DNA from 3 places in the Bradyrhizobium sp. LjRoot220 genome. Region 1 is predicted to be linked to each of the others. Evidence: predicted binding sites of a transcription regulator. Region 1 holds the regulator's gene; each other region holds the start of a gene.

What was found. The regulator HrcA, encoded in region 1, represses chaperone genes, less so after heat shock. The targets are predictions, from matches to a motif close to GTTAGCACTCNCNNNNNGNGAGTGCTAAC.
Region 2: a site for HrcA is predicted at 5,585-5,613, ahead of ACSQ84_RS10425 (co-chaperone GroES). Genes of this name have one in related genera too.
Region 3: a site for HrcA is predicted at 1,212-1,240, ahead of ACSQ84_RS17850 (co-chaperone GroES). Genes of this name have one in related genera too.

Annotation. Positions count from the first base shown of each region.
Region 1 is NZ_CAXUPS020000006.1:286,653-297,305, reverse strand. It holds gene ACSQ84_RS24775 (MBL fold metallo-hydrolase) at 1-104, opposite strand, end outside; partial or broken gene ACSQ84_RS24770 (glutathione synthase) at 274-513, opposite strand; gene ACSQ84_RS24765 (hypothetical protein) at 776-1,237, shown strand; gene ACSQ84_RS24760 (patatin-like phospholipase family protein) at 1,283-2,224, opposite strand; gene gshB (glutathione synthase) at 2,258-3,202, opposite strand; gene ACSQ84_RS24750 (YraN family protein) at 3,297-3,710, opposite strand; gene rsmI (16S rRNA (cytidine(1402)-2'-O)-methyltransferase) at 3,697-4,656, opposite strand; gene ACSQ84_RS24740 (penicillin-binding protein activator) at 4,889-6,103, shown strand; gene hemW (radical SAM family heme chaperone HemW) at 6,247-7,416, opposite strand; gene rdgB (RdgB/HAM1 family non-canonical purine NTP pyrophosphatase) at 7,409-8,038, opposite strand; gene rph (ribonuclease PH) at 8,050-8,763, opposite strand; gene hrcA (heat-inducible transcriptional repressor HrcA) at 8,923-10,011, shown strand; gene grpE (nucleotide exchange factor GrpE) at 10,203-10,653, shown strand, end outside.
Region 2 is NZ_CAXUPS020000002.1:433,612-444,264, reverse strand. It holds gene ACSQ84_RS10450 (amylo-alpha-1,6-glucosidase) at 16-2,217, shown strand; gene ACSQ84_RS10445 (PRC-barrel domain-containing protein) at 2,343-2,816, shown strand; gene ACSQ84_RS10440 (MFS transporter) at 2,868-4,154, shown strand; gene ACSQ84_RS10435 (cupin domain-containing protein) at 4,243-4,809, opposite strand; gene ACSQ84_RS10430 (usg protein) at 4,993-5,280, opposite strand; gene ACSQ84_RS10425 (co-chaperone GroES) at 5,657-5,974, shown strand; gene groL (chaperonin GroEL) at 6,066-7,712, shown strand; gene ACSQ84_RS10415 (GIY-YIG nuclease family protein) at 7,914-8,201, opposite strand; gene ACSQ84_RS10410 (slipin family protein) at 8,483-9,634, opposite strand; tRNA gene ACSQ84_RS10405 (tRNA-Ser) at 9,968-10,031, opposite strand; tRNA gene ACSQ84_RS10400 (tRNA-Ser) at 10,040-10,108, opposite strand.
Region 3 is NZ_CAXUPS020000003.1:776,142-786,794, reverse strand. It holds gene ACSQ84_RS17860 (protein phosphatase CheZ) at 1-390, shown strand, start outside; gene ACSQ84_RS17855 (hypothetical protein) at 489-1,004, opposite strand; gene ACSQ84_RS17850 (co-chaperone GroES) at 1,356-1,652, shown strand; gene groL (chaperonin GroEL) at 1,820-3,466, shown strand; gene ACSQ84_RS17840 (hypothetical protein) at 3,590-4,795, shown strand; gene ACSQ84_RS17835 (phytoene desaturase family protein) at 4,931-6,469, shown strand; gene ACSQ84_RS17830 (GMC family oxidoreductase) at 6,559-8,253, shown strand; gene ACSQ84_RS17825 (hypothetical protein) at 9,437-10,009, opposite strand; gene ACSQ84_RS17820 (YHS domain-containing (seleno)protein) at 10,461-10,653, shown strand, end outside.

The DNA of each region.
Region 1 (10,653 bases):
GCCTTGGCCAGCGCGCTGCCGCCGAGCAGGGTCGAGGCGCCGAGCCCCACACCGAGGCCTGCGCCGAGCGCAAGCAGGGACCGTCGCGAAACGTCGATCGTCATGGGTCTTCCTCCACTGTTTTTATTGCATTGAGAGTTGTCGCCCGGACAAATTCATCCGCAGCTACAGGCTGCTCCCGCTTCCGAAAATTGGCAAGTGGGATCAGGCGCGGGGCGGCCGGGCTTCAGAAATGTGCAGACGCGTGGCGCCCGAAGAAAATTTCCCGGAAGATTATTTCCTGGCCCGCTTCGCCTCAATGGTGTCCCAAATCTTTGCAGCGACGTCCGGGCCGTTGAGCCCCGCGATGGCGCGGATGCCGGTCGGGCATGTCACGTTGATCTCGGTGAGGTTGCCGTCGATCACGTCGATGCCGACGAACAAAAGGCCGCGCTCGCGCAGCGCCGGGCCCAGCGTGGCGCAGATCTCGCGCTCGCGCGGAGTAAGGTCGGTGGCCTTGGCGGCACCGCCGCGCGTTCGACGGCATGGGCGAATTCGTCCGTAGCCACAGGCTGCTCCAGCCATTGGCAAGGGGGTTGGAGGGAATGGTAGAGCTGTGTCAGTTTTGCAATCGGTTGAGAAAACTACACGTTGGCCCGCCTCGCCTAAGATTTTGCCGTGACGCCGGGCCCAAACCCCACTAGATATCGAGCCTGATAATTTCGACAGGCTCTTAAGCCTTGCTACCTGGCAAGTCCTTATTTTACCTAAAGCAGTTTTTTCGACTGGGGGATGGATGGCAGACGATCCAAACAATACAGCGCGAGACCAGTTTGCCTACATTGAATACAAGGAAGCTTGCGCAGCATATTTTCATGGGGTCGAGATCGGCTATACGGTCGCAAAGCACTATGCGACGGTAAATGCCCTGCTCGTCGCGTTACTTGGTGCACTCGCGGCATTGGAGTTGAAGAACCCGATTTTGCCGTCGCCGTCCTCTATTGCTCGGTGTATTCCCTGGATTGCGATAATCTTGTCGATCCTGTTTGCTCTTGCTGTGCCTCACTATTGGAAGCACCTTCAAAATTGCGCTTTGCGTTGCGCCGAGATCGAGAAGGAATATGGCGGCAAGCTCTTTGGAGGGATCGTAGAAACGGGCGATACTAGTAGATTCCAGTCAGGCATCGGCCTTTACGCCATGATCTCGATCGTCTCGTTGGTTTGGCTGGCATTCGCGCTCTCGCGCTATCTGCCTTAATAGGCAACGATCTCTTGTCGAGGCGATCGTCAGGTGCCTGACAACTCACCTGTCAGCAGTCAAATACTCTTCGGCAGCTTGAATAGCTTCTGCCTCAGCCCTCACGAGGACTGCTCGGTCTATCGTGTACCAGGAGCATTCGGTTGCCGCGCCTCTGCGCATAACGACATCGCTCCTGAGAACGACTCCGGGATGGTCAACTGACAATCGACAATTGCGATTGGCGACGGCGTAAGCGTTTCCGAATTGACGTCCATATTTCCAACCGAGAACGTTGGCTTCAACCACGGTGGTCATTCCAGTCGGGCCATAGTGGGGTTCGGTTTGGGTGGCGAGAACCAGGATATGTGTTGCGCCTGCCTTGATGGCCGAAAAAAGTGGAATAGGAGAAAGTAGTCCTCCGTCCAAGTGTCTCGTTCCGTTAATCTTGATGCCGGGCTCCCGCAGTCCAGGTACTCGTAACGAAGCTTTGAGAGCTTGAAGAAGCTCCGCTCGCGTAGCGAAGGAATCATGGACGATGGCTTGGCCACTCTCTACCTCGCTGGTCACCACATGCAACAACCCTCGAACTCCAAGGATCGCTTTATCGTTAAGCGCGCGCACCTTATTTATGACCTCATCAACGATGAAGTCCGTGTCAACCATCGCAGGGTACGAGAAAACTCTGAATGGACTGACAATCTCACGAGTGCAAATGTCTTCCTTGAAGATCAGTGATCCTGCCTCAGGCTGATTCGACAAGAAGTAGGCTGCAGCGCAGGCACCGGCTGATGCGCCGTGAACGGAATCAAACGCATCGACCATTCCATGCTCGCAGAGCACCTTGAGAAACCCACCGGCAACTATGCCGCGCATTCCTCCACATTCGATGACCAACGCAATGTGATTTGCATCTAGGCGCTTCCCGCGCACGGAGCCGGTGCGCGCACGCTCCCCCAGCAGACGGGGTATGGATGTGTTTGTCAGCATTTTATTGGAAGGCTGCATCAAGGGTGTGTATCACGTCCGACGTGCAGCAATCTAACCGGCCCGCTTCGCCTCAATGGTGTCCCAAATCCTTGCAGCGACGTCCGGGCCGTTGAGTCCCGCAATGGCGCGGATGCCGGTCGGGCAGGTCACGTTGATTTCGGTGAGGTTGCCGTCGATCACGTCGATGCCGACGAACAAAAGGCCGCGCTCGCGCAGCGCCGGTCCCAGCGTGGCGCAGATCTCGCGCTCGCGCGGGGTAAGGTCGGTCGCCTTGGCGGCACCGCCGCGCACCATGTTGGAGCGCAGATCGTCGGCGGCCGGCACGCGGTTGACCGCGCCGGCGAATTCGCCGTCGACCAGGATGATGCGCTTGTCGCCGTGCTTGACCTCGGGCAGGAAGCGCTGGATCACCCAGGGCTCGCGGAAGGTGACCGAGAACATGTCGAACAGCGAGCCGAAATTCATGTCCTGCGGCATCACGCGAAACACCGCCGCGCCGCCGTGGCCGTGCAGCGGCTTCATCACCACCGCGCCATGCTCGTCGCGGAACGAATTGATTTCGTCAAGGTCGCGCGAGATCAGCGTCGGCGGCATCAGCTGCGGAAAGTTCAGCACGAACATCTTTTCCGGCGCGTTGCGCACGCTGGCGGGATCGTTGACGACCAGCGTCTTGGGATGGATCCGTTCCAGCAAATGCGTCGAGGTGATGTAGGCGATATCGAACGGCGGCTCCTGCCGCAGCAGGATGACGTCGAATGCGTTCAGCGGCGCGCGCTTGGGCTCGCCGAGCGTGAAATGATTGCCGGCCTCGTCGCGCACGGTCACCACCCGGAGCGGCGCCACCAGCTCCTCGCCGCGCAGCGAGAGCTGATCCGGTGTGAAATAGGAAAGTCCGTGGCCGCGCTTTTGCGCTTCCAGCATCAGGGCAAAGGTCGAATCGCCGCGGATGTTGATACGCGCGATGGGATCCATCTGGACGGCGACATTCAGTTTCATGAGGTGGGTCCGGCTTTCTTGAGGGAGATCTTTATCATAGCGTTTTCAAGCGAAGTGGGTACCGGTTCGCGTCAAGAAAACGCGTCAGACAAAATCAGCTGCTGGCGTCGAATGCCGCTAACAGATGGCGTGGCAGACGCCGCGGCGCAATCAGGACGGCGTCGAATCGCAGCTCGAATTCGGCATGCTCGGGATGCGCCATCAGCCAGCCCTGCGCGGCGTCGATGATGCGCGCCTGCTGGCGCGGCGTCACCGCATAGGCGGCGTCGTCGAGGCGGGCCCGCGCCTTGACCTCGATGAAGGCGATCAGATTGCGCTTTTTGGCGACGATATCGATCTCGCCATAGGGGGTTTTGAAACGTTTGGCGAGGATGCGGTAGCCCTTGGCCATCAGGAAGGCGGCGGCGCGGGTCTCGGCCGAGAGCCCGGTCTGGAACGCCGCGACCCGCTCCGGCGCGGCGAGTTTTGCGGGCGCGTCGGGCGGCGTGGCGCCGTCAGTCTTCGCCATCGTCCGCTCCAGCCTTGAGTTCTTTCGCAAGCTCGAGCGCGCGGGCATAGACCTCGCGGCGCGGCCGGCCAGACAATTCGACGGCATGCGCGACCGCATCCTTGACGCTGTCGCGCGCCAGCGATGACCGCAAGAGGTCGTCGAGATCAGCCTCGCTCATGACCCGGGCGTCCGCCCGGGGCGGGCCGACGACCAGCACGAACTCGCCCCGCGTCTCCAGCGTATCGGCGGCCTTTGCCAACTCGGCGACCGGGGCGCGGGAAATCTCTTCGTGCAGTTTGGTCAATTCGCGGCAGATCGCGGCGTCGCGCTCCGCCATGATCCCGGCGAGATCGCCGAGCGTGTCCGCGATGCGGTTGCCGGATTCGAACATGACAAGCGTGGCATCGATCCGGGCAAGTTCCGACAGCCGCGTACGGCGGGCCTGCTGCCTGGCCGGCAAAAACCCCTCGAAGAAAAACCGGTCGGTCGGCAGTGCGGCCACCGAAAGCGCCGTCAGTACCGAAGAGGCGCCCGGCACCGCGATCACGGCGTGGCCGGCGGCGCAGACCTCGCGCACCAGCTTGAAGCCGGGATCGGAGATCAAAGGCGTACCGGCGTCCGAAACCAGCGCGATCGAGGCGCCCTGCGCCAGCTTTTCCAGGATCTTTGGCCGCGCCATCACGGCGTTGTGCTCGTGATATTGCTTGAGCTGCGCCGTGATCGCGTAGCGTTCGGTCAGGCGGCGGGTGATGCGGGTGTCCTCGCAGGCGATGATGTCGACCCCGGCCAGGGTTTCCAGCGCGCGCAGCGTGATGTCGCCGAGATGGCCGATCGGGGTGGCCACCAGATAGAGCCCGGGAACCGGCTTTGGGGCGGTCAGGACATGGCCGCCGATCGAAAATGACCTCGCTGCCGAACCCGGTTCGGCTTCAGACCCGTAGTTGGAGCTGGTTTTTGCGCGCATAATGCCAATCTAAAGGGGTGTTGGCGCCAGCGCCACAGCGCGGTGGGTTGGGGAGGCGAACGCTGGCTCAGCACGACGGCAAGGAGGCAGGAATCCGCAGCCGGCAACGCGGCCGCGTAGCCATAATCCTTTTGTTTTGGTTAACTATTCGCCGACAATATGCCTGAATCCTTCCGCCTTTATTCCGGCGGTTGGAGCTGGCCGATCGCGGTCGGTCAAGAGAAGAGATACGATGGTGGGCCCGCTCAATCGCAAACCTCAGCCGTCAGGGGCAACCCGGCGGACGGCGGTCGGCCTTATTCTCGGCGCGCCGCTGCTCGGCGCGTGCTCCAGCGTGCAGCAGAGTTTTGGCCAGTTTTCCAACCCGTTCGGCTCGCCGCAGCCCGAGGCCGGGCCCGCGGGCCCGCAGCAGCAGCCGCTTGCGGTCGGCACCGGGCAGGTCAAGGTCGGCCTGATCCTCCCGCTCTCGGCTGCCGGCAATGCCGGCGTCGCCGCGCAGTCGATGAAAAACGCCGCCGAAATGGCGCTGGCCGAGTTCCAGAACCCCAACATCCAGCTTCTGATCAAGGACGATGGCGGCAGCCCGCAGGGCGCCAGCCAGGGAACCCAGCAGGCGCTGAGCGAAGGCGCGGAAATCATCCTCGGCCCGCTGTTTGCGCAGTCGGTTCCCGCGGTCGCGCAGCAGACCCGCACGCGCGGCATCTCGGTGATCGCGTTCTCGACCGATTCCAGCGTGGCCGGACGCGGCGTTTATCTGCTGAGCTTCCTGCCCGAATCCGACGTCAACCGCATCGTCGATTACTCGGCAGGCATCGGAAAGAAATCTTACGCCGCGCTGCTGCCCGACAACGCCTATGGCAATGTGGTGGAAGCCGCCTTCAAGCAGGCCGCGGCACGCAAGGGCCGCATCGTCGCGTTCGAGAAATATGGCGCCGATCGCTCGGCCGCGGTGCGCACCGTGGCGCAGTCGCTCGGCCAGGCCGATGCGCTGTTCATCGCCGATGACGGCGATTCGGTGGTGGCGACGGCCGACGCACTTGCCGCGGCGGGCGTGAATTTGCGCAACATCCAGTTGCTAGGCACGGGCCTGTGGGACAATCCGCGCGTGTTTGCGAGCCCGGCGCTGCAGGGCGGTCTCTATGCGGCACCGGATCCTTCGGGGTTTCGCAGTTTCGCCGGCCGCTACCGCACCAAATATGGCGGCGAGCCGGTACGCACCGCGACGCTCGCCTATGACGCGGTGGCGCTGGTCGCCGCATTGTCGCGCACGCAAGGCGCGCAGCGCTTCGCGGCGGAAACGCTGGCCAACCCGTCCGGCTTTGCCGGCATCGACGGGCTGTTCAGGTTCCGCTCCGACGGCACCAATGAACGCGGGCTTGCCGTCATGAAGGTGGCGCAAGGCGGCAGCACGCCGGTTGCAGGTTCGCCGAAGAGTTTTGGCGCTTAGGTTTATCGTCGTCCCTTCGAACGCAGGGGTCCATAACCACCGGCGGAATTTGATAGAAGAAGATGGTATCTCCCATTTTGCCCGAATGAGAGGCCGCGGCGTATGGGTCCCTGCGTTCGCAGGGACGACATGCTGAAATAAATCTACGCCGCCAGATCCGCTACCACCGCGTCGAGCACGGGGAAACCGGCCTGCGTCACCCGCAGCCTTCCGTCGGCATCGACAATAATCGCGCCTTCTTCGCGCAGCACGGCGATCCGGCCGGGATCGAGCGTCCGGCCCGACAGCGCGGCGTAGCGCTTGGGATCGATGCCTTCCGCAAGCCGCAATCCCATCAGCAAAAATTCGTCGGCACGCTCTTCGGAGTTGAGGACGTCGTCGGTGATGAAGCCGTGGCCGTTGGCCTCGACCCGCATCAGCCAGGCTTCGGGACGTTTTTCGGTCGCGATTGCGTGCCTCGCGCCATCGATATCGAGGCGGCCATGCGCGCCCGGACCGATGCCGGCATATTCCTCGCCGCGCCAGTAAACGAGATTATGTTTGCACTCCGCGCCCGGCCGCGCGTGGTTGGAAATCTCGTAAGAAGGAAGGCCCTGCGCGGCACAGACGTCCTGCGTCACGTCGTACAGTGCGCGGGCGACGGCCTCATCCGGCGTCTTCAGTTTTCCGGCCGCGTGCAATCCGAAAAACGGAGTGCCCTCCTCGATGGTGAGCTGATAGAGCGACAGATGTTCGGCGGCTTCCGAAATCGCCAGCTTCAATTCATCGGCCCACATCTGCGGCGTCTGGTCGGGACGGGCATAGATCAGGTCGAACGAGTAACGATCGAACGATTGCCGCGCGATCGCCACCGCATCGAGCGCTTCGCGCGCGCTGTGCAGCCGGCCCAACGCCTTCAATGAAACGTCATCCAGCGCCTGCACGCCGAGCGACACCCGGTTGACGCCGGCCGCGCGATAGCCGCGAAACCGCGTCGCCTCGACGCTGGTCGGATTGGCCTCCAATGTCACTTCGACATCGCCAGCGACGCGCCAGTGCTTGCCGATCGCATCGAGAATGGAGCCCACGGTCTGCGGCGCCATCAGCGACGGCGTGCCGCCGCCGAGAAAGATCGAGGTGACCTCCCGTCCCGGCGCGCGCTCGGCGGAGGTTTCGATCTCGCGCGCAAAGGCACTGACGAACCGCGCTTCATCAATCGGGGCGTGGCGGACATGGCTGTTGAAGTCGCAATACGGGCATTTCGACAGGCAGAACGGCCAGTGCACGTAAACGCCGAAAGCCGCTTTGCCCGGGGAGTGTTCAAAGCTAGCCAAGGCAGTTCTCCGCCAGTTTGACGAAGGCGCGGGCGCGGTGCGAAAGGCCGAGCCCCAGCGGCGGCAGGCCGTGTTTTTCGATGCTGGCCATCTCGCCGAAGGTGCGGCCGTGGCCATCGGGGAGGAACGACGGGTCGTAACCGAAACCCTCGGTGCCGCGCGGCGGCCACACCAAAGTTCCATCGACCCGCGCCTCGACCTCTTCGAGGTGGCCGTCGGGCCAGGCGACGCATAATGCCGAGACGAAATGCGCCTTGCGCTTGTCCGGCGTCGTGGCGCCGCGCTCCTGCAGCAGGCGCTCGACCCGCGTCATCGCTGCCATGAAATCCTTGTTCGGCCCGGCCCAGCGCGCCGAATAAATCCCGGGCGCACCGTCCAGCGCATCGACGACCAGGCCGGAATCATCTGCGAACGCCGGGAGTTGCGCGGCTTTCGCGGCCGCGATCGCCTTGATCGCGGCGTTGGCCCGAAACGTCTCGCCGATCTCCTCGGGCTCATCGAGGCCGAGCTCGCCCGCAGAGATCGCCTCGACGCCATGCGGCGCCAGCAATTCGCGCATCTCGGCAAGCTTGCCGGGATTGTGGGTCGCGATCACGAGGCGGCCTGTGATTCGACGGTGCATGCTGGATCAGACTACGCGACGGCCATCTTTTGCAAGTCCACCAGGCGCGCGACGCCCTTGCGCGCCAGCGTCATCAGCGCCAGGAACTCACCTTCCGAGAACGGCGTCTTTTCGGCGGTGCCCTGCACCTCGATGATGCGGCCGTCGCCGGTCATCACGAAATTGGCGTCGGTGTCGGCCTCGGAATCCTCGGCGTAGTCGAGATCGAGCACCGGTGTGCCCTGATAGATGCCGCAGGAGATCGCCGCGATATTGTCGCGCAACACATTGGCTTTCAGCATGTTGCGGTTCTTCATCCAGGAGATGCAGTCGGCCAGCGCCACCCATGCGCCGGTGATCGCGGCGGTACGGGTGCCGCCATCGGCCTGGATCACGTCGCAATCGATCGTGATCTGGCGCTCGCCGAGCGCTTCGAGGTCGACAGCCGCACGCAACGAGCGCCCGATCAGGCGCTGGATCTCGACGGTGCGGCCGCCCTGCTTGCCGGCCGCGGCCTCGCGGCGGGTGCGTTCCAGCGTGGCGCGCGGCAGCATGCCGTATTCGGCGGTGACCCAGCCGCGGCCCTGGCCCTTGAGCCATGGCGGCAGGCGTTCCTCCAGCGTGGCCGTGACCAGCACATGGGTATCGCCGAATTTCACCATGCAGGAACCTTCGGCGTATTTGACGACGCCGCGTTCCAGCGACACGGGGCGCAGCTCATCGGGCGCACGGCGGCTTGGCCGCATGGGGAATCCTCCGGGAAATCAGGGCAAAGATCGTTCGCGGTGCTTGTAGGAGGGGGAGCGGGCAGCGGCAAGGGCCTTGGCCACCTCTTTGGGGTGTAATGCGTGCTTGTCACCGGGCCTCCGGATAGACAGATTAGAGGCCTAGTGAGGGAGTGACTGGTGGCCCACCACGATCCGATTGGCCTGATCGCGCCGAATGCCGGGCTGGCCCAGCTCAACGAGCGTTCGCGCGACATTTTTCGTCAAATCGTCGAGAGCTATCTTGCAACCGGCGAGCCGGTCGGCTCGCGCAACATCTCGCGCCTGATCGCGATGCCGCTGTCGCCGGCCTCGGTGCGCAACGTGATGTCGGACCTCGAACGGCTCGGCCTGATCTACGCGCCGCATACCTCGGCCGGCCGTCTGCCCACCGAACTGGGCTTACGCTTCTTCGTCGACGCCCTGATGCAGGTCGGCGACCTCACCGAGGACGAACGGCAGTCGATCCAGACCCAGCTTGCCTCCGTCGGCCGCGCGCAATCGGTCGAGGCGGCGCTCGGCGAAGCCCTGACGCGGCTGTCGGGTTTGACGCGCGCGGCCGCGGTGGTGCTGACCGCCAAATCCAATTCGCGGCTGAAGCACATCGAATTCGTGCGGCTGGAGCCGGAACGCGCGCTGGTGGTGCTGGTCGGCGAGGACGGCCAGGTCGAAAACCGCGTGCTGACCCTGCCGCCCGGCGTTCCCTCATCGGCGCTGACGGAAGCCAGCAATTTCCTCAATTCGCGGATTCGCGGCCGCACGCTGGCGGAATCGCGCCTCGAACTCGAAACCGCGCTGACGCAAAGCCGCGCCGAACTCGATCAGCTGACGCAGAAGATCATTGCGGCCGGCATCGCGAGCTGGTCCGGCGGCGAAAGCGACGACCGCCAGTTGATCGTGCGCGGGCATGCCAATCTGCTCGAGGATCTGCACGCGCTGGAAGATCTGGAGCGCGTGAAGTCGCTGTTCGACGACCTCGAGACCAAGCGCGGCGTCATCGATTTGCTCGGCCGCGCCGAACGCGCCGAGGGCGTGCGGATCTTCATAGGATCGGAGAACAAGCTGTTCTCGCTGTCGGGTTCCTCCACCATCATCGCGCCCTATAGCGACGCGGCGGGCCGCATCGTCGGGGTGCTCGGCGTGATCGGGCCGACGCGGCTCAACTATGCAAGGGTGATTCCGACGGTGGACTATGCCGCGCGGATCGTCAGCCGCATGCTGGGTGGTTAATCCGGCGCGAAACGCCAACTCTCTTGTTTTTGAGACGTTTTCCTGGCGCGAACCGGTATCCACCCGGATCAAGTCCGGAACATGCTTCGCTCGAAAAGGCGATGGAACGCTTGATTTTCGCTCGCTAAAGCACGATATCCCGGGCAGCAAATCCCCAATTAACCAGACGGTTCTTTTGAGAAGGCAGACTTATGACCGATCCCAACCGGCCGGATGACGACGCGGCGGCCCAGAGCGGCGAGCCCGTGGTCTCAAAGCCCTACATCATGCCCGACGATCCCGAGGAGGGATCGGTCGAGGCGTTGACGAAGGAAGCGGCTGAAGCGCGTGACAAGATGCTGCGCACGCTGGCGGAGATGGAAAACCTGCGCAAGCGCACCAGCCGTGAAGTGGCGGATGCCCGCATCTACGGCATCACCGGCTTCGCGCGCGACATTCTCGACATCGCCGACAATCTGCAGCGCGCGCTGGACGCGGTTCCGGAGGAAATGAAGGCCTCGGCCGACCCGGCGCTGAAGGCGTTCATCGAAGGCGTCGAATTGACCGAGCGGTCGCTGCTCAACACGCTGGAGAAAAACGGCGTCAAGAAATTCGATCCGTCCGGCGAGAAGTTCAATCCGAACTTCCAGCAGGCGATGTACG
Region 2 (10,653 bases), on a different contig from region 1:
GGACAGAGGTACGCAATGGCCACCAAAGCCAACGTCCAGCGGGCGGATTCTCCGCTCGCACAGCAGATCACGGAATCGCCGTTCTACATTCCGATGACCGGCCAGGCCGCACGGCCGCGCCGCACCCTCAAGCATGATGATACTTTTATCGTGCTCGACAGCCATGGCGACATCGGTGCTTCGGCCGGCGGTCCCGATGGACTGTTCAATGCCGATACGCGTTATCTGGCGCACCTCGAACTGGTGCTGAACCAGACCCAGCCATTGCTGCTTGGCTCCAACCTGCGCGACGACAATTCCGCGCTGACGATCGATCTCACCAATCCCGACATCTACGACGGCGACCGGATCGTCCTGCAAAAGGATCTGATCCACATCGTGCGCACCATCTTCCTGTGGCGCGGCACCGCCTATCAGCGGATCGCCGTGCAGAACCACGGCGACCGGGCCGCACACATCGATCTGTCATTCCTGTTCGACAATGATTTCGCCGATCTGTTCGAGGTGCGCGGCGCCAGGCGTCCGCGCCGCGGCACCGGCGCCAGCGAACTGCTCAGCCCCGCCGATGTCAGGTTCGAATACCACGGCCTCGACGGCAAGGCGCGGACCACCAATCTGCATTTCGACCCGCGCCCGACGCTGCTTGCGGTGAACAGCGCCACCTATCATCTCGCGCTCGATCCGCATCAGATTGCCTCGGTATTTGTTGCGGTCACCTGCAACCAGGCCGCGGAGCATCGGCCGGCGCCGTTCATGCATGGTCTGCTGGCGCATCGCCGCGAAATGCGCCGCTCGAGCGCGGGCGCCACCAGCGTGGAAACCTCGAACAGCATCTTCAATGAGGTGCTGTGCCAGTCGATGGCCGATCTCAACATGCTGATGACCGACACCGCGCATGGCCGTTATCCCTATGCCGGCATTCCCTGGTATTCGACCACGTTCGGCCGCGACGGCCTGATCACGGCGCTGCAGATGCTGTGGATCGACCCGCGCGTGGCCTGCGGCGTCCTCAAGCGGCTGGCCGCCTACCAGGCCACCGCCGTCGATGCCCTGAACGATGCCGAACCCGGCAAGATCCTGCATGAAATGCGCGGCGGCGAAATGGCGGCGCTGCGCGAGGTGCCGTTCGCGCAGTATTACGGCAGCGTGGATTCCACGGCGCTGTTCGTGCTGCTGGCCGGATTCTATTTCGAGCGCACCGGCGACGAGAACACGCTGCGCGAACTGTGGCCAGCGATCGAGGCCGCACTGGGCTGGATCGACGGCCCCGGCGACCCTGATCGTGACGGCTTTGTCGAGTATCAGCGCGCTTCCGACCAGGGCCTCGCCAATCAGGGCTGGAAGGATTCTTTCGACGCGGTCTTTCATGCCGACGGCCAACTGGCCGAAGGCCACATCGCCCTGTGCGAGGTTCAGGGTTACGTATACGCGGGCAAACGGCTGGCGGCGCGTTGCGCGCGCCGGCTTGGCTTTATCGAGAAGGCGCGAAGGCTCGACGAGCAGGCAACCCAACTTGCGCTGCGCTTTGAGGAGGCGTTCTGGTGTCCCGACATGGATACCTACGCGCTGGCGCTCGATGGCGCCAAGCGGCCGTGCAAGGTGCGAACGTCCAATGCCGGCCAGCTGCTATTCACCGGCATCCTTGGCGAAGACCGCGCGCGCATGGTCGCCGCCGACCTGATGCGGCCGCGCTTCTTCAGCGGCTGGGGCATTCGTACCGTGGCGCTCGGCGAGTCCCGCTACAATCCGATGTCCTACCACAACGGCTCGATCTGGCCGCACGACAACGCGCTGATCGCGCTGGGCCTTGCGCGCTACGGCCTGAAACATTCCGTCGAACATCTCTTCACGGGGCTGTTCGGCGCCGCGAGCTACATGGATCTGCGACGGCTGCCCGAATTGTTCTGCGGCTTCCGTCGCGAGCGGCGGTTCGGACCGACGCTTTATCCCGTGGCGTGCTCCCCGCAGGCGTGGGCGAGTGCGACGCCGTTCACGCTGCTGGAAGCCTGCCTCGGTCTGGAGTTCGATGCGCAGGGCGGGGAAATCCGCCTGCGCAATCCGCGTCTGCCGGAATTTCTGAACGAAGTGGTGCTGCGCGACCTGCGGCTCGGCGATTCCAGCGTCGACCTTCGCCTGCGCCGCCACGGCGACGATGTATCGCTCGAAATGATGCGGACGCGCGGCCGGATACAGGTCTCGATCGTGCTGTCGCGCTGACGGCGGTCGTATCCACGGAAATGCCGACGAACCGGCTGCGGCCGGCGCGTCAGCCGTCGCGCCACCATGAACAGCTTTCAGGAGACCGCATGCGTACAGGGCAAACGATCACGGCAGCCGTTCTGATGTGGGGCGCGATATCGCTCGGCACACTGGCGCTCGCGCAGGAGCCGGACAAGGGCCCGGCTCCTGCCGCGCCGGGTCCGGCGGCGAAGACCCCGCCGGATGCTCCGAAGGAGCCGGCGCCCCCGCCTTCCGTCACCGTCATCCGGGCCGCGGACGCCCGCGGGATCCTCGGACGCGATGTCCGCAGCACGGCCGGCGAGAACATGGGGCGCATCGTCGACGTGATCGTCGATCGGTCCGGCACCGTGCGCGCCGCGGTGATCGATTTCGGCGGCTTTCTCGGCGTCGGCAGCCGCAAGATCGTCGTCGACTGGAGTGCGCTTCATTTCGGACAGGTCACCAACAAGAAGGAGAGCATCACGCTCGAACTGAACCTCGAGCAGGTCAAGGCCGCGCCCGAATACAAGGAGGATACGCAGATTGTCGTGCTCGGTGCCTCCGGCAGCCTGCAACCCCTGCAATTCGACCATTGACGGCGGAGGAGAATTCCACTGTTCGCGCGCTCGCACTCACGCCCCCCGGATATGACCGATGAGGCGCGGCGCGCCCCGTCAATCGGTGAGGCGCAGGCGCGCGACACGTCCCCGCCCCCGCCCCCGCCGACATCGCCCGAACCTCACCCCTCGCCGCAAAGCCAGCGCGGCCTCGACTGGTTCATCTTCTTTCTTGCCGACGTTCAGACCGGCTTTGGTCCGTTCGTCGCGGTCTATCTGACGACGCAGAAATGGACCCAGGTCGAGATCGGTCTGGTGCTGTCGATCGGCGGCATCGTCGGGCTGCTCGGCCAGATGCCAGGCGGCGCCATCATCGATGCTGCACGGAGAGAACGTCTGGTCGCCGGTTTCGCGGTCGCCGCGATCGGCATCGCAGCACTGGCCTATGCGGCGTGGCCGATCTTTCCGGTGATCGCGGCGGCGGCGACACTGCACGCGATGGCCAGTTGCGTGCTCGGCCCGGCGATCGCGGCGATCAGCCTTGGACTGGTCGGACCGGCCGCGATCGGCGAACGGCTCGGGCGCAATGCCAGATATGCCTCGCTCGGCAACGGCTTTGCCGCCGCGCTGATGGGCGCCTGCGGCTATTTCCTGTCCAGCCGCTCGGTCTTTCTCGCCACCTTCGTTCTGGTGATCTTCACCATCCTGGCGCTGGCCCGGATCAGGGATCGCGAAATCGATCCGGAACAGGCCCATGGCGCGATCGTCCGCGCCAAGCCGGACCCCGAAGCCACCAGCGTGCTGCATTTGCTGCGCCAGCGCCCGCTCCTGATCTTTGCCGGCGCCATCTTGCTGCTGCAGCTCGCCAATGCCGCGATGCTGCCCTTGATGGCGGGCATCGTGACGACGCGTTCGAGCCAGTGGGCGCCGGTGCTGATCGCGGCGTGCATCATCATTCCGCAGGCGATCGTGGCCCTGACCTCGCCATCGGTGGGCCGCAAGGCGCAGCAATGGGGGCGCCGGCCGCTGCTCCTGATCGGCTTTAGTGCGCTCGCCATTCGTGGCGTGCTGTTCGCAACCGTCACCGATCCCTACGCGCTGGTGGCGGTGCAGATATTCGACGGCATCACCGCCGCGGTGTTCGGCGTCCTGGTCCCGCTGATCGTCGCCGATATCGCCTTCGGCAGCGGGCATTTCAACCTCGCCCAGGGCGTGGTGGGAACGGCGACCGGAATCGGCGCTTCCTGCAGCAATGTCCTGGCAGGCTATGTCAGCGACCACCTCGGACATAGCGTGGCTTTCCTCGGCCTGTCCGCCATTGCATGCGTCGGGCTTTGTCTGATCGCGTTTGTGATGCCGGAGACGAAGCGGGTGTGAGGAAGGCCGTCGTTCCGGGATGGTCCGAAGGACCAGACCCGGAATCTCGAGATTCCGGGTTCGCTTCGCGCCCCGGAATGACGGCGTTTCACGCCGTCAATTCCACCGTCTTGAATTCCGCCGGCAAAATCACTTCCAGCAATTCGACGTCGTCGGAATAATCCATGATCAGATGCCTGATGCGCGGCGGCTGGGTCCAGGCGCTGCCCTGCTTCATCAGGGTCTCGCCCTGGCCTTCCATGTAGGTCTTCACCCAGCCCTTGAGCACGTAGACCATCTGGAATTCGACGTCGTGGTAATGCAGCTTTGAAACTTCCTGGGGGTTGCAGGGGCCGATCAACCGGATCACATGCGCCTGTGCCAGGCCATGGGTCGCCGCCGCAATGCCGAGATCGCGATATTGCGCGTAGGTGCGCAAACCGTCGGCTTTGAAATCCTCTTCGCGGTGATGGCTGATGGCGATGCGCTGCTTCGGCCGCGCCTTGGTTGCGGCCTTCGCTGCCTTGGCCGTCGTCTTGGGCTTGGCCGCGGCCACACGGCCTTTTGACTTGATGGTCTTGCGGGCCGAGGATTTGGCTGCGCTGCCAAGGCCGGTCCATTTTTTCTTCACCGCGGTTTTGGCTACGGCTTTTGATGTCGCCTTTTGCTTGGCCATTGGTACCCTCCCGTTTGTTTGATGGCGGGAGGCTAGCACAAAATCGATTTCGTAGGGTGGGTTAGCCCAACGGGTCCGCGCAAAGCGCGGCCCGATGACAGGCTCCGGCGTAACCCACCGCGACACAACGACCGAAGATGGTGGGTTACGGCTTCGCCTAACCCACCCTACAAATCCCGCGTCTCAATGCAGCCTGAACACGCCGTCCACGGCGCGAAGCTCAGCCGGCTTGATCAGCTTGGAATGCGCCACGGTGACCGAATAAAGCGGGCCATCGAGCTTCTCCTGCCAGAAGGCCAGAAAGTCCTTCAGCGCGGGAAATTTCGGAAACAGATCGTAATTCTGCCAGACGTAGGTTTGTAGGAGCGAGGGATGATCCGGCAGCCGATACAGAATTTGCGCCGTCGTCAGACCATAACCCAGCACCTGCTTCCGGAAATCGTCGGAAACAACCCCAACCCGCGAGACCATGCCAACCTCCATTATAGGAAGCGCATTTCACGTGGTGGCCGCACCGAGCCACCCCGGCGGAGATGCGCTCACATGAGAGAAATGTGACGCACGATACCAACCCATCACAAGCCTAAATGTTTAATGAACTGTTGAAAATTCATGCGTTAGCAGCAGCTTACCGCATGTGCTAATACGGGGGCGGCGGTTGTTTACCCTGATTAATCATGATGAATGAAATTGGCAGCCGTCATATTTGAGTGCCAATTTTTCTGCTAGAAGCCCTTGTCCCCCGCACAAGACTGGCCTAGATCAGCACCATCCGGCTGGCACTCGCCTGCCCGGACTGCCAAAATTCCAGAATTCGACAACAGTTGCAAAAACTTAGGAGGACTGCATGAAATTCCGTCCGCTTCACGACCGCGTCGTGGTCAAGCGCATCGACGCCGAAGAGAAGACCGCTGGCGGCATCATCATTCCGGACAGTGCCAAGGAAAAGCCCTCCCAGGGCGAAATCACCGCCGTGGGCCCGGGTGGCCGTGACGAGGCTGGCAAGCTGATCCCGATCGACCTCAAGGTCGGCGACCGCGTTCTGTTCGGCAAGTGGTCGGGCACCGAGGTCAAGATCGACGGCCAGGAGCTGCTGATCATGAAGGAAAGCGACATCATGGGCGTCCTCACCGACGTTCCCGCGACCAAGAAGAAGGCCGCCTAAGCCAACCCCGCACACGCTCACCCCTGAGGAGCGCCTGCGCGGCGCTCCCCGACAAGGGTGAGACACCAAGTTCAACTCAGGGAAATCAAATATGTCAGCTAAAGAAGTCAAATTCGGCGTTGATGCCCGCGACCGCATGCTGCGCGGCGTCGACATTCTCGCCAACGCGGTGAAGGTCACCCTCGGCCCCAAGGGCCGCAACGTCGTGCTCGACAAGTCGTTCGGCGCTCCCCGCATCACCAAGGACGGCGTCACCGTCGCCAAGGAAATCGAACTTGAAGACAAGTTCGAGAACATGGGCGCGCAGATGGTGCGCGAAGTCGCTTCCAAGTCCGCAGATGCGGCTGGCGACGGCACCACCACCGCAACCGTGCTCGCGGCTGCGATCGTCCGTGAAGGCGCCAAGTCGGTTGCCGCCGGCATGAACCCGATGGATCTGAAGCGCGGTATCGATCTGGCTGTCGAAGCCGTGGTCGCCGACCTCGTCAAGAACTCCAAGAAGGTGACCTCGAACGAGGAAATCGCCCAGGTCGGTACCATCTCCGCCAACGGCGACGCCGAAATCGGCAAGTTCCTCGCCGACGCCATGAAGAAGGTCGGCAACGAGGGCGTCATCACGGTTGAAGAAGCCAAGTCGCTCGAGACCGAACTGGACGTCGTCGAAGGTATGCAGTTCGACCGCGGCTACATCTCGCCCTACTTCGTCACCAACGCCGACAAGATGCGCGTTGAAATGGACGACGCCTACATCCTGATCAACGAGAAGAAGCTCTCCTCGCTGAACGAGCTGCTGCCGCTGCTCGAAGCCGTGGTGCAGACCGGCAAGCCGCTGGTCATCGTCGCGGAAGACGTCGAAGGCGAAGCGCTCGCCACCCTCGTCGTCAACCGCCTGCGTGGTGGCCTCAAGGTCGCGGCCGTCAAGGCTCCGGGCTTCGGCGATCGCCGCAAGGCCATGCTGCAGGACATCGCGGTTCTGACCGGTGGTCAGGCGATCTCGGAAGATCTCGGCATCAAGCTCGAGAACGTCACGCTGCAGATGCTCGGTCGCGCCAAGAAGGTGATGATCGACAAGGAAAACACCACCATCGTCAACGGCGCCGGCAAGAAGGCCGACATCGAAGCGCGCGTTCAGCAGATCAAGGCGCAGATCGAGGAAACCACCTCGGACTACGACCGTGAGAAGCTGCAGGAGCGTCTGGCCAAGCTTGCAGGCGGCGTCGCGGTGATCCGCGTCGGCGGCGCGACCGAAGTTGAAGTCAAGGAGCGCAAGGATCGCGTGGATGACGCGATGCATGCGACCCGTGCAGCGGTTGAAGAAGGCATCGTGCCGGGCGGCGGCGTCGCCCTGCTGCGCGCCTCCGAGCAGCTCAAGCGCATCAAGACGGCGAACGACGACCAGAAGACCGGCGTCGAGATCGTGCGCAAGGCGCTGTCCGCGCCGGCCCGCCAGATCGCAATCAACGCCGGTGAAGACGGCTCGGTCATCGTCGGCAAGATCCTCGAGAAGGATCAGTACGCCTACGGTTTCGACTCGCAGACCGGCGAATACGGCAACCTGGTCTCCAAGGGCATCATCGACCCGACCAAGGTGGTTCGTGCGGCGATCCAGAACGCAGCGTCAGTTGCGGCTCTGCTGATCACCACCGAAGCCATGATCGCCGAACTGCCGAAGAAGAACGCCGGCGGCGGCGCGGGCGGCATGCCCCCCGGCGGCGGCATGGGCGGCATGGATTTCTAAGTCCAGCCATCCAGGCGAACGTCAAGAAATGCAAAACCCCGGCAGCGATGCCGGGGTTTTTGTTGGGGGGATTCTCGACGGGCAGAAATCTCTCAATCGTCATTCCGGGACGCGCCGCTTGGCGCGGGCCCGGAATCCATACGCCCGATCGTGGTTAGGGATTTCCGGGCACGCTCCGCGCCACGGAATGACGCCGGGGCTTCAACTCGCTATTCCCGGATACAAATCAACCCACCCCGGATTCTGCTCCTCGATCAAACGAACTTTCCAGTCACGCCGCCACTTCTTCAGGTCTTTCTCACGCGCGATGGCTGTCGGCGCATCATCGTAAATCTCAAACCACACCAACTTGTCGACATCGTAACGCGTGGTAAAGCCGGGCGCGACCTTCGATTTGTGCTCGTACACTCGACGCACGATGTCGTTGGTCACGCCGAGATAGAGCGTGCCGTGCTTTTTGCTGGCGAGAAGATAGACGTAGTATGACATCGGAGGCTTCTCCCTCGTCATTCCGGAGCGCGCGAAGCGCGAGCCCGGAATCCATAACCACGATCGTGAGTATGGATTCCGGGCCCGCGCCAAGCGGCGCGTCCCGGAATGACGGAGGATAGATTATGACTGCCCTGTCTTTCAATACGTGCGGTAGTGCCTCATTCCTCCGGTGCGCGGTCTGAGGCCTGCTGATCTGCACCTTCGTGATCTCAAGGTGAAATACGGCATCGTGCCGAATGACCCGCAGGCGAAGGGCCGCCCGTGGGCGACCCTTCCTGTTACGCGCTTTCCGCCGGCTTCAGGCGAACCAGCTTGTTGAGCAGGGCGTCAAAACCCTGCCCGTCGCCCGCATGCAGGTCGATGCGGCCGACCTTCTCCACCAGCCGCTCGAGCGACTCCAGCTCCTTGAGCCGCAGCAGCAGCGGGTTCTCTTCCATCAGCTTGGCGGTGTTCAGGAGCGAACGCGTCGCCGCGGTCTCTTCCTGGCGGCGGATCAGATTGGCCTTCGCCACCCGCTCCGCCTCCACCACCTTGTTGACCAGCTCGCGGATCTCGCCGGGAAGGATCACGTCCTTCACGCCGAGCTCTGTCACCTCGACACCGCTGTCCGTGATACGTTCGCGGACATAATCCCGAAGCTCCGCATCGAGTGCTGCCTTTGCCGACAGCACCTCGTCGAGCGTGCGGCCGGCAACCGCCTCGCGGATCGCGAACTGCACCAGGCGGTACAGCCACGCATCCACGTCCGGCACCGCGGCGACGACCCGCTCCGGATCGACGATCCGGCGGAACGCCGTCAAGGTTACCCGCAGCGCGATGCGGTCCCTGGTCAGCATTTCCTGCGCGGTGATCTCGACCGCCTGGGGCCGCAGATCGAGGCGCTTGACCTCGATCTTGCGGCCGACGGTCCAGAACGCGTGGCGGCCCGGCGCGAGCCGTTCCGTCAGCCGGCCCTCGACATAGAGCAGACCGGCTTCGTGGTTCTCGACCACTGCTTCGGTGACGACCGCCGAACGGTTGCGATCGATCATCGCCAGGTGATGTGCGCTGACACGAGGGTCGCCGGTCAGGTCGATGCGTTCGACATCGATTGACGTTGCGACCTTCCAGTAGACGCGTGCCTGCCAGGGCGTCATCAGCTGCATCGGACGGCCGTCGAGGTTGACGATGGCGACTTCATCCGCCTTGGTCTCGACCGCCTCGAACAGCTCGGCCGCAAGATCGGGCCGCGCAGCCTTCAGCACCAGGTAACGCTCCGCCGGAAATTCGGCGCGAACCACCTTGAACACCTCGGCCGTCAGTTCGTTGCGCGGATCGAACAGGCGATGCCGGCCGGGTTCGAGCACGCGCTCGAGCCTGCCGCTGCGCGTCAGCAACGCGCGCTCGCCATCCTTCACCGTCACATGCGTCATCAGGAAATGCCAGTTCATGGCACACCTCCGTCATTGGCGTTCCGGCCATGGCCGGAAAGCTGGTTTCATCTTGAAGGAACGGAGGACCGGACGGCGCTTCCTGAAAGTCCGGCGGGCCGTGGTTTGAGCTTGCATGACGACGGGCGCACGCGCGCAATCGCCCGACACATGTCGGGCGTTCGAACGGTGTTCCCGGCGTCAGCGCAAGCGGTATCCACCGCGGCGCAGAGCCGTTCGTACAGTGTCTGGGTTCGGACGAAGAGCCTTGCGGCAATGCGGCCGGACTGCGACTGAAGCGCGCGTCCGGTCCCCTTCAATGGGAATTCAGTTTTTCAGGCTGAACCGGAGCGTTGGAACGGGATTCGAACCCGCGTCATGATGATTAGCAGTCATCTGCTCTACCACTGAGCTATCCTTCTGTTGAGCAAGCGACCGGAATCGAACCGATGCCTTCGGGTATCACCCCGACGCTCTCCATGAGCTACAACTTGCGTCTTCGTTCGGCGGAACACGAAAACCGGAAACCGGCCCGCGCCAGTCGGGATCTCAGAGAGCCCGAACCCATGGCCTAGCGAAGGACCGGGCTAATAGACGAAACATCTTTCGGTTGCAAGGGCGATTTTGAGGCTTCGGAGGAGCTGTGACTTCCCCGCCACAGCCATTCGAAGCACAATTAAAAATTGCAATCATCGCGCCATGAATATTAATCAGCCCCGCGGGCAAATCACTTCGTGTTTTCAGAACTCATGTCAAGCCCTGAAATAAAAAATATTTCGCTTTTACAGAATGGAAAATTGAGATATACCCTTGGCCATCCCGTCCTACTCAGAAGGGCGTCGGCCGTCGTCACGGACGTTGGACGGGTTGCGGTGGACGCTGAAGTCACGGAGACGACCGTGGCGGATAGCGTACGGCGAAGACGTGTGGTCCTGACGTCGCGGTGCTGGCGTCAATGCACCTGGAGGCAATAGCTTCGAGGGCGCTACGGAGGCAAAAGAGCCGTTCTCCGGGGAGAGCTCGTTATAAGCCGTAAAGCC
Region 3 (10,653 bases), on a different contig from region 1:
GTCGGCGGCACTGAACAGGCCACGCAGCAGATTCTGGAAGCCACCGAAGCGATCGACCAGGCGGCGACCGCGCTGTCCAAGAACACCTCACCGGACCAGCAGAAGCTGCTCAGCGAGGAAATCCAGGAACGCGTCATCTCGATTTTCGAAGCCTGCAACTTCCAGGATCTCACCGGTCAGCGCATCAACAGGGTGATGACCACGATGAAGTTCATCGAAAACCACATCAACGTGATGATGGACATCTGGGGTGGCGTCGACGCGCTCCGTGCGCACGCGACCCCGATCGTCGATACCCGTGAAGGCGACGCCAAGCTGCTCAACGGCCCGAAATCCGACGGCGACGTCGGCCATGCCTCGCAGGACGACATCGACGCGCTGTTCGACTAGGATTGAGCGAGCCCGCCGCGGGCGCCATACCGAGAATGCGAAAACGCCGGCGCGAAGCCGGCGTTTTTTATTACGGATGAGGTTAAGGCTTTATCCGTTCAGGCGCGGGGCGCACAGCGGACGTAGACCATGTTGCCGTAACGGACCCCGGCATCCTTGTCGACGAAGCGGGTCACCAAAACACGGCCATCGAACGAGACGATTTCGCGGTCCTGCTCGCCCGGAGTCGGTCCGACCGGGCCGATGTAATTCTTGCCGCTCGGCGAGCCTTTGAGCCGCAACTCCTGCGGGGTCGCCTGGTCGGCCAGATGCATGACCACGCCCCCGGACGTGCCTGCGGTGATCACATAAGGCTGCCTGCACTGATCGCGCGCCATTTTTTCGGTGCGGGCGCGGTCGGTCGGGTTCTGGTAGGAGGCAAGACCCCAGCGGCCGACGATCTCATCGGAGCGGATGGTCGCCGGCATGTCGGGGGCTACGCCTGGCTCGGGCGGGGGCGCGGAACTTGACGACAGCGACGGCAGGCTCATGCTGCTGCAGGCCCCCAGGAATATCGTGAGCGCCGAGGCGATCGCCAGATTGGCAACCACGCGCGCATTACCGGACCCGATCATCGCATTCCCCCAAACAATTGTTGGCCGCACCCGTCCTGCAGCCAACCGTAAAACGCCTGCCGGAGCAATGACGTCCATCAAATTACGTCATCGCCCCGATTTGGTTTCTCAACGAGCATCCTATATTGGCCTCACCAAGGCCTTAACCTTTTTTGGGCCTTAACGCCCTTGCTTGACAGGATCGGCGCCAAGTCATATTCCCCCGGAATTAGCACTCAAATACGACGATTGCTAAGGCAAGGATTGCCAGAGAAATTTGGCCGTCCCGCCCGGGACGGTGTCGAATACCCGGTATTATCAGCCATTTTAATGGCAACCAGACGTGAAACCAAGCTTCCAAGAGGAAACCTGATGGCCAAATCCAAATTCCGTCCCCTGCATGACCGTGTCGTGGTCAAGCGTATCGACGCCGAAGAGAAGACCAAGGGCGGCATCATCATTCCGGACAGCGCCAAGGAAAAGCCCTCGCAGGGCGAAATCACCGCCGTCGGCCCGGGCGGCCGGGACGAAGCCGGCAAGCTGATCCCGATCGACCTCAAGGTCGGCGACCGCGTGCTGTTCGGCAAATGGTCGGGCACCGAGGTCAAGCTCGACGGCGAGGAGCTCCTGATCATGAAGGAATCCGACATCATGGGCGTGCTGGTTTAAGCATCCCAAACTGCCGCCGCACCTCCACTGTCATGCCCGGGCTTGACCCGGGCATCCATCCGCTTCGGAAGAGTCTTGCGTAGGCGATGGATTGCCGGGTCAAGCCCGGCAATGACGAGTTAACAACGCGGCAGGCGCCGCGCCCATCATTTCCAGGAGTAAATCCAATGGCTGCCAAAGACGTTAAATTCGCCGGAGACGCCCGCGATCGCATGCTGCGCGGCGTCGACATCCTCGCCAACGCCGTCAAGGTCACGCTCGGCCCGAAGGGCCGCAATGTCGTGATCGACAAGAGCTTCGGCGCCCCCCGCATCACCAAGGACGGCGTCACCGTCGCCAAGGAGATCGAACTCGAGGACAAGTTCGAGAACATGGGCGCGCAGATGCTGCGCGAGGTCGCCTCCAAGACCAACGACACCGCCGGTGACGGCACCACCACCGCGACCGTGCTCGCCCAGGCCATCGTGCGCGAAGGCGCCAAGTCGGTTGCGGCCGGCATGAACCCGATGGATCTGAAGCGCGGCATCGACATCGCGGTGACAGCCGTGGTCAAGGACATCCAGAAGCGCGCCAAGCCGGTCGCCTCCTCCGCCGAAGTCGCCCAGATCGGCACCATCTCGGCCAATGGCGATGCCGCCATCGGCAAGATGATCGCGCAGGCGATGCAGAAGGTCGGCAATGAAGGCGTCATCACCGTCGAGGAAAACAAGTCGCTCGAGACCGAAGTCGACATCGTCGAGGGCATGAAGTTCGACCGCGGCTATCTGTCGCCCTACTTCATCACCAATGCCGAGAAGATGACCGCCGAACTCGAGGACGTCTACGTGCTGCTGCACGAGAAGAAGCTCACCGGCCTGCAGGCGATGCTGCCGGTGCTCGAAGCCGTGGTGCAGTCCGGCCGTCCTCTTTTGATCATCGCCGAAGACGTCGAGGGCGAGGCGCTGGCCACGCTGGTGGTGAATCGCCTGCGCGGTGGACTGAAGGTTGCCGCCGTCAAGGCGCCCGGCTTTGGCGATCGCCGCAAGGCGATGATGGAGGACATCGCGATCCTGACCGGCGGTCAGCTGATCTCCGATGAACTCGGCATGAAGCTGGAAAGCGTCACCGTCAGCATGCTCGGCCGCGCCAAGAAGGTGGTGATCGACAAGGAGAACACCACCATCGTCAACGGCGCCGGCAAGAAGCCCGCGATCGAAGCCCGTGTCGGCCAGATCAAGGCGCAGATCGAGGAGACCACCTCGGACTACGACCGCGAGAAGCTGCAGGAGCGTCTGGCCAAGCTCGCCGGCGGCGTCGCGGTGATCCGCGTCGGCGGTGCGACCGAGATCGAGGTCAAGGAAAAGAAGGACCGCGTCGAGGACGCGCTCAACGCGACCCGGGCGGCCGTGCAGGAAGGCGTCGTGCCGGGCGGCGGCGTGGCGCTGCTGCGCGCCAAGAAGGCGGTCGGCCGCATCCAGCACGACAATTCCGACGTTCAGGCCGGTATCAACATCGTGCTGAAGGCGCTGGAAGCTCCGGTTCGCCAGATCTCGGAGAATGCCGGCGTCGAGGGCTCGATCGTGGTCGGCAGGATCCTCGAGAACAAGTCGGAGACCTTCGGCTTCGACGCCCAGACCGAGCAATATGTCGACATGGTCGACAAGGGCATCATCGACCCGGCCAAGGTGGTGCGCGCCGCCCTGCAGGACGCTTCCTCCGTCGCCGGCCTCCTGGTGACCACCGAAGCCATGGTCGCCGAACTGCCGAAGGAGCCGGCCCCGGCGATGCCCGGCGGTGGCGGCGGCATGGGTGGAATGGGCGGCATGGGCTTCTAACGCCCAGTCTTGCTGCCGACGGCAAAATTCGAAGGCCGCCTCCGGGCGGCCTTCTTTTTTTGGCGAAATGACCGGGAGGTTGTTACCTACGACGACGCTGATTCTCTGCCTTGAGGAATTCCCATGCGCGCACTCGTGCTCTGTCTGTTCGGTCTGGTGACGGCCTCCCCGGACCTCGCGCTCGCCCAGATGAAGCTCCCCTCCAAGGCGGCACCGGCGCCCGGCGGCACCGAGTTCAGGTACTTCACCGCGATCGACGGCTTGATGAACGGCAACGCCGACGTCGTCCTCAAGGAGACCCGCCAGGGCAGCACCGTCACCGCGGCCGTGCTCGACGTCTGCTACCCCGTCGAGAAGGGCTCCGACCGCAAGGACCGCTTTGTCGCCAACCTCGCCGTCGCTGGCCAGAACTTGAGCGGCTCGACGCAGAGCCTCGCCGACAAGCTGCCGGTCACCGTCAACCTCGCGCGCAGGCCCACGGGCGACAGCTTCGAATTCCGCGGCCGGATCACCATCGGCCAGACCGTGACGGAAGTGACCTCGACCGACAATTCCGATCTGAGCGAGAAGGAATTTTTGGACAACCAGAGCACCGATGACGGCATCACGCCGGCGCCGAAGGACTTTACCGAGGTGTCGCCGGAATCGATCGGCGTGCGGATCAAGCTGGATGCCGCGCTGGATTTCCTGAAAAGCCTGAAGGGCGAGGCCGTCGAGGTCGGCCTGAACAGCCTCAACATTTCCTGCGACGCGCTGCGCGCGGGCGAGCAGACCATCAACCTCACCGCCGATCCGGAGCGGTCCACGGCGCTGATCGCCAAGGCCAGGTCGACGCCAGGCGTGGTCGCCGCGGGCTGGACCACCGGCAGCTTCGAGATGGATCGCACCATCCGCTTTGCCGCGGCCGACTGGCGCGATGGCGACAAGGTCAACAAGGACAAGATCGCGACCACCGTCTCCAATGTGCTGTCGAAGACGCTCGCGGCCAAGGCGGCAGGTAAGGCATGGAACGCCAACACCGGAAAGCTGACGCTGACCCTCAAGCGGCCGAGCCAGATCTATCCGGCGCTCGGCCTCACCGAGACCGTCGAGGTCAACGCGCTGGTCTCGCCCGATAAACCCGGCGCATCGGACCGGCTGATGCTGTGGATCTCGAACCCGGTGACAACGACCGCCGATGAAGGCACGGGTCCCAAGCTGCAGCTTTCCGAAGGCGCCAGCGGCGAGGAGGAAGGCGGCGAGCCGGAGGATGACAATGGGTCGGTCGACGGGCTCGCCAGGGAATTCAAGGCCCAGCGCTGGGACATCGACAAGGCGGCCTGGAAATAGCTGTTTGCAGCCGCTCCTCATGTGATGCTTTGGACGGCTTCCCACGCACTGCGCCATGCGGTCAGCGCATTTGACATGCTGCAGCCAAGCGGCAAAGAACACCGGTCCGTGCAACGGGTTCGGGGTCCACGCTGAATGGCGCGCTATGATGTCGTGATTGTCGGCGCCGGCCTTGGCGGCCTCACCGCCGGAGCGATCCTGGCGCGCGCCGGCCGCAAGGTGCTGGTGGTCGAGCGCAGCAATTCGGTCGGCGGTGCGGCGTCGAGCTACAAATCCGGCGAGCTGTTTGTCGAGGGATCGCTGCACGAGACCAGCGACCCGCACGACCCGCGCGACCCCAAGCATGACGTGCTGACCCGTGCCGGCGTGATCGACGCCGTCAAATGGATTCCATCCGGCGCGTTTTACCAGGCGCGCGGCGGCCCGCTTGATCAGCCGTTCCTGATGCCCGATGATTTCGACGCGGCACGGCACGCCCTGATCGAGCGCTTCCCGGAGGCCCGCCGCGGCATCGAGCAGTTGCTCGGCGAGATGGCGCAGATCGCCTCGGCGATGGCCACGATCTCGCAAGGCAGGGCGGCGCTGAAACATCCGCGGCAGGCGTTGCGCGCGCTGTCCGGCCTGATCCCGATCGTGCGCGACTGGCCGTTGTCGCTTTCGAAAAAGCTCGACCGCGTATTCGGCGACAACGAAGCCGTCAAATGCGCCCTCGCCGCCAACCTGTCCTATTTCCACGACGACCCGACCACCTTGTGGTGGATCTATTTCGCGATGGCGCAGGGCAGCTATCTGCAGAGCGGCGGCCGCTACGTGCAGGGCGGCTCGCAGCGGCTCTCCAGCGCGCTGGCGCGCGCCATCAAGGTGGCCGGCGGCGAAGTGCTGGTGCGCCGCGCCGTCAGCGCCATTGCGCTCGGCGATGACACCAAGTCCATCACCCACACCGCCAAGGACGGCAGCGATCCCATCAACGTGCAATGCACGCGGATCATCGGCAACGCCGCGCCCGCGGCGCTCGAACCCCTGATGCAGGCCGATGCCGCCGAACAATTGAGCCAGGGTTACGCCCGGCAGGCGCCCTCGGCGTCGCTGTTCGCGCTGACACTGGGGCTGAACAAGCCGCCGCGCGAATTCGGCATCGCCGCCTACTCCACGCAATTGCTGCCGCCCTGGATGCAGCGGTTGACCGACTACGCGCAAGGCGCCGCGCTGATGGCGGAAGAGCCCGGCGAGCGCATGCCGCCGATGTCGGTGGTGGATTATGCCGCGATCGATTCCGGCGTGCCGGCGCCGCCCTATGTGCTGTCGGTGCTCGGCCCCGATCTGCTGTCGAACTGGGACGCCTCCGACATGGACGCCTATCGCGAGAAGCGCGGACGCTGGCAGGAGGCGATCGTGCGCTATCTCTCCTCGATTTATCCGGGGCTTGGCGAGGCCGTCGTCGCGTCCTCGTTCAACAGCGCGCTGTCGGTGCGGCAATATCTCAACGCGCCCGACGGCGCGGTTTACGGCTTCGCGCCGACCCCGCCGCCCACGATCTGGAGCAATCCGTTCCGCTCGCCGCGCACGGCGGTATCCGGGTTTTACCTGGCATCCGCCTATGCCGGCTTCGGCGGCTACACCGGCGTCGTGCAATCTGCCGGTGTCTGCGCCGACATGATTTTGCGCGAGGGCTGACCGGGCCGAGGTGACCCCAAACCGGAGCTGCGCTAGCTTGCCGGCAACAACAAGATCAACAACAAGACCAAAAACAGAGGGAATGCCAAGTGTATGACACGATCATCGTAGGCGGCGGTTCGGCAGGTTCTGTGATGGCGCATCGGCTGTCGGCGAAAAGCGCGAGCAAGGTTCTGCTGTGCGAGGCCGGCCAGGACACCCCGCCCGGCAACGAGCCGGCCGAGATCAGGGATAGCTATCCAGGCACGGCCTATTTCGATCCGCGCTTCCACTGGACCGAGCTCAAGGTCACGACGCAAATCGTCAGCCACAACAATCCCAACGAGGGGCGTCCGCCACTGCGCAAATATGAGCAGGCGCGCGTGCTGGGCGGCGGCTCGTCGATCAACGGCCAGATGGCCAACCGCGGCGCACCGACCGACTACGATGAATGGGACGCGCGGGGCGCCACCGGATGGAGCTGGAAGGACGTGCTGCCGTACTTCAAGAAAGTCGAGCGCGACCTTGATTTCGACGGACCGTTCCACGGCAAGGACGGCCGTATCCCGGTCCGCCGGATCCCGAAGGAGCACTGGACGCGGCATTCGCAGGCATTCGCGGAAGCCTTCCAGCAGGCTGGTCATCAATTCCTGCCGGACCAGAACGGCGAGTTCGTCGACGGCTATTTTCCCGTGACGCATTCCAACCAGGCCGAGCAACGCGTCTCGGCCGCGATGGGCTATCTCGACCGCGAAACCCGCAAGCGCGCCAACCTCACGATCTCCACCAACACGCGGGTTAAGGAATTGCTGTTCGAGGGCACGCAGTGCGTCGGCGTGAAGGCTGTCGTCGACGGCCGTGAGCAGGAATTCCGCGGCCGCGAGGTCATTCTCTCCAGCGGCGCCATCCATTCGCCGGCGCATCTGCTGCGCGCCGGCATCGGCCCGGTCGGTCACCTCAAGGACATGGGCATTCCCGTCCTGATGGGGCTCGAAGGCGTCGGCCAGCGCCTGATGGACCATCCCTCGATTTCGCTGTCGTCCTTCGTCCGCCGCGGCGCGCGCATGAACGAGCATACCCGGCGTCACATGCAGGTCGGCTTGCGCTATTCGTCCGGCCTGCCCGGCGTGCCGAAGGGCGACATGTTCGTCGTGGTGCTCAGCAAATCGGCCTGGCATGCGGTCGGCGCGCAAATCGGCTCGGCCCTGACGTTCGTCAACAAGACCTATTCCGAGACCGGACAGATCAAACTCGCCTCGCGCGATCCGGCCGCCGAACCGATCGTCGAGTTCAACCTGTTGTCCGACCGGCGCGACCTCGACCGCCTGATGAGTGGCTTTCGTAAAATGGCGGCGATTCAAATGAGCGAATCCGTTCGCGCGGTCACCGACAAGCCGTTCCCGGCCTCCTATACCGACCGCGTGCGCAAGATCGGCGTCGTCAATACCACGAACAGGATCCTTACCTCGATCGCCGCCGCCTTGATGGACGGTCCGGCAGCGCTGCGCCATTACATGATCGACAATTTCGTGGTCGAAGGTTTTACGTTCGACGACGTGATCAATGACGACGAGGCGCTGGAGGCCTTTGTGCGCAAGGCCACCATCGGCGTGTGGCACGCCTCGTGCTCCTGCCGCATGGGCCGGGACAACGATCCAATGGCGGTGGTCGATGCCCAAGGCCGCGTCAGGGGCGTGCAGGGCCTGCGCGTGGTCGACGCCTCGATCTTCCCCGTTGTGCCCTGCGCCAACACCAATTTTCCGGTCCTGATGACGGCGGAGAAGATTGCCGACAGCATGCAGTGAATCCGGGTTGATGCCTGCGCCGACATAATCTTGTGCGAGGAGTGAAACGCGCCAAGTCGTCATTGCGAGCGAAGCGAAGCAATCTGGCCGCACGCCTGATCTCAAATCCGTCATCCTGAGGTGCGCGCTCTTGCGCGCCTCGAAGGACGACGGCCCGGCCTGTGGCCGATTCATCCTTCGAGGCTCGCCGAAGGGGCTCGCACCTCAGGATGACGGGGACGCACCTTCGCGTTCTCGCGGCACGATCTGCCCGAGGCTTGCTGAAATTCAGCGCCCTCTCAATCCAGAGGGCGCAGGGAATGCCGGATGCGCGCTGCACCCGCGATCTCGTGTGCGGTTTGCACAAAATAAAGTGCACACGAGCATACAGGGCAGCGGAGAACATCCGACATTCCCTGCGCAATGGCTTTACGGCTTATAGCGAGCTCTCCCCGGAGAACGGCTCTTTTGCCTCCGTTGCGCCCTGAGAAGCAGTTGCCTCCAGGTGCATTGACGCCAGCACCGCGACGTCAGGACCACACGCCTTTGCCGTACGCTCTCGTGCCGTTCGTTATCGGCACTACCAGCGTCCACCGCGACCCGTCCCAACGATCGTGACGATCATGATACGCCCCTCTGGCGGGACGGGATAGGCGAAGATATAAACCGGTTTTCATTTCTGGAAAGGCGAAATATTTTTTATTTTGGGGCTTGACACGATTTACGACAATCAGAAGTGATTTGCCCGTCGGGCTGATTTGTCGCGACCCGAACCTCAAGATTGTGCTTGCACGCGAGGCTGCGCACGCCGCACACGGGTCTTGGAGACATGGACTTCAAGCGTCCAAGGCGGCCGCTTTCGGATAGACCAAGTCATCCACAAACGTTGTGACGTCTCAAATACGGCATGTAGAAACGGACTACGATTGCTTTGATAGCTGGCGCTTTTCGGACCTGCCGACATGGCGTCGATGTCTGTTCCCGAGGGTAGAACGGACATCCCTGTCATGAAGACCAACTTCCGAAAATGACCCAAAGCGGAAATGACAGCACCGTTTGGTCTTTGGCACTCGACCCAGAACGCGCTACCGCCTATGGAAATGAGTTCTCTATTCAGCTCGCATAGAAAAGCCCTCAGCTAAATGCGAAGCAGGTATCGGAGGACATGAGCCCACAGACCTAATTGCATCGCCAGATATCGAATTCAGTATGGTGGGACCCCACACGATGAAACGGATGCCTCCTGTACTTTCCGGATACAACGGACCCAGTGCTTTCCTGTAGCGCGGGCCAGCGAGGCTCCCGATGATCCAGGCTCGCGTGGCCAAGGCATAAACATCCAAAGCCTATTAACATCCAGCGCGTAGTTGAAGGAGATTGCTGGGGAGATTGTTGGGTCGCTGCTCGCGGCTTTGACGTAGGGGTCGGATGCACCGCGGTCGATGTGAGTGCCGTTCGTGTTCCGGTATTCTGCGCCGACTGCCCGAAGCGTGGCGTGCATGATCGCGAGCCGTGAGTAGGCGTTTGTTTCGCCTCGGCTCAAGCTATCAAACAAATCATCAAGCTTTAGGGCAAAGGCTTCGTCGGCCAGCAATAGCGATGGTGTCGGAAACGGTAGCAGCGCCTTAGCGCGAGCTAGATAAGCACGATATTCGGCATTCGACACCGGCCCAAAATTGCAATTGTCTTGTTCGGCATGCCGATTTAGCAGAGGTGCATAGTTAGCAATAACGACCGCGACGATGACGATAAGACAATTTCTTAGCTTATGCGTCATCGCAAGCGGCTCTGGCCCCAAAGCAAACGCTAGACGTCACATGTAAAGGTTGCAAATTCGCTAACTTGTCTCTCTACGCCGGTACGTGAGCAAAGTCGCTCCATTTCCGTTCCTGGCACTTTTCGGACCTGACAGACTTGTCTGACAACTTCCGTTCTTGAGCGCAAAGCCGACCTCCGGGTCGAGCAGGTGGACTTCTCAGTTTGACCCGAAGCGGAAGTCGTAGTTCACCACGACCTTGGGCCGGGAAGGATCCAAATGCGTTTCAACCGCCATCGCGTGTATTCAAACCACCGCAGCTAACAATAATTGATGGCGTCGCAGGTCAGTTGTGCCTACCCGGCGCGGCGGCAGCGCAGGCGGCTGTGCAGTAGGTTCGGTCCTTTAAAAGGCTATTCCGCGTTTCAGCCGTGTGCTAAAATTGGGAGCGGTACAGGGAAAGGGAGCAGCAATGAAGCTCAGAAAATCCTTGATGCTGGCAGGCCTTGCCGCGGCGATTTTTTTCGGGTGGAACGCGGTTACGCAGGCTGGCGAGTCCCGTATTGCTCTTAAAGGCTATGACCCGGTGGCCTATTTCACTGACGAGCGTCCGATCGTCGGCGACCCGCAATATCAGTACGATTGGGACGGAGCGGTTTACCGAT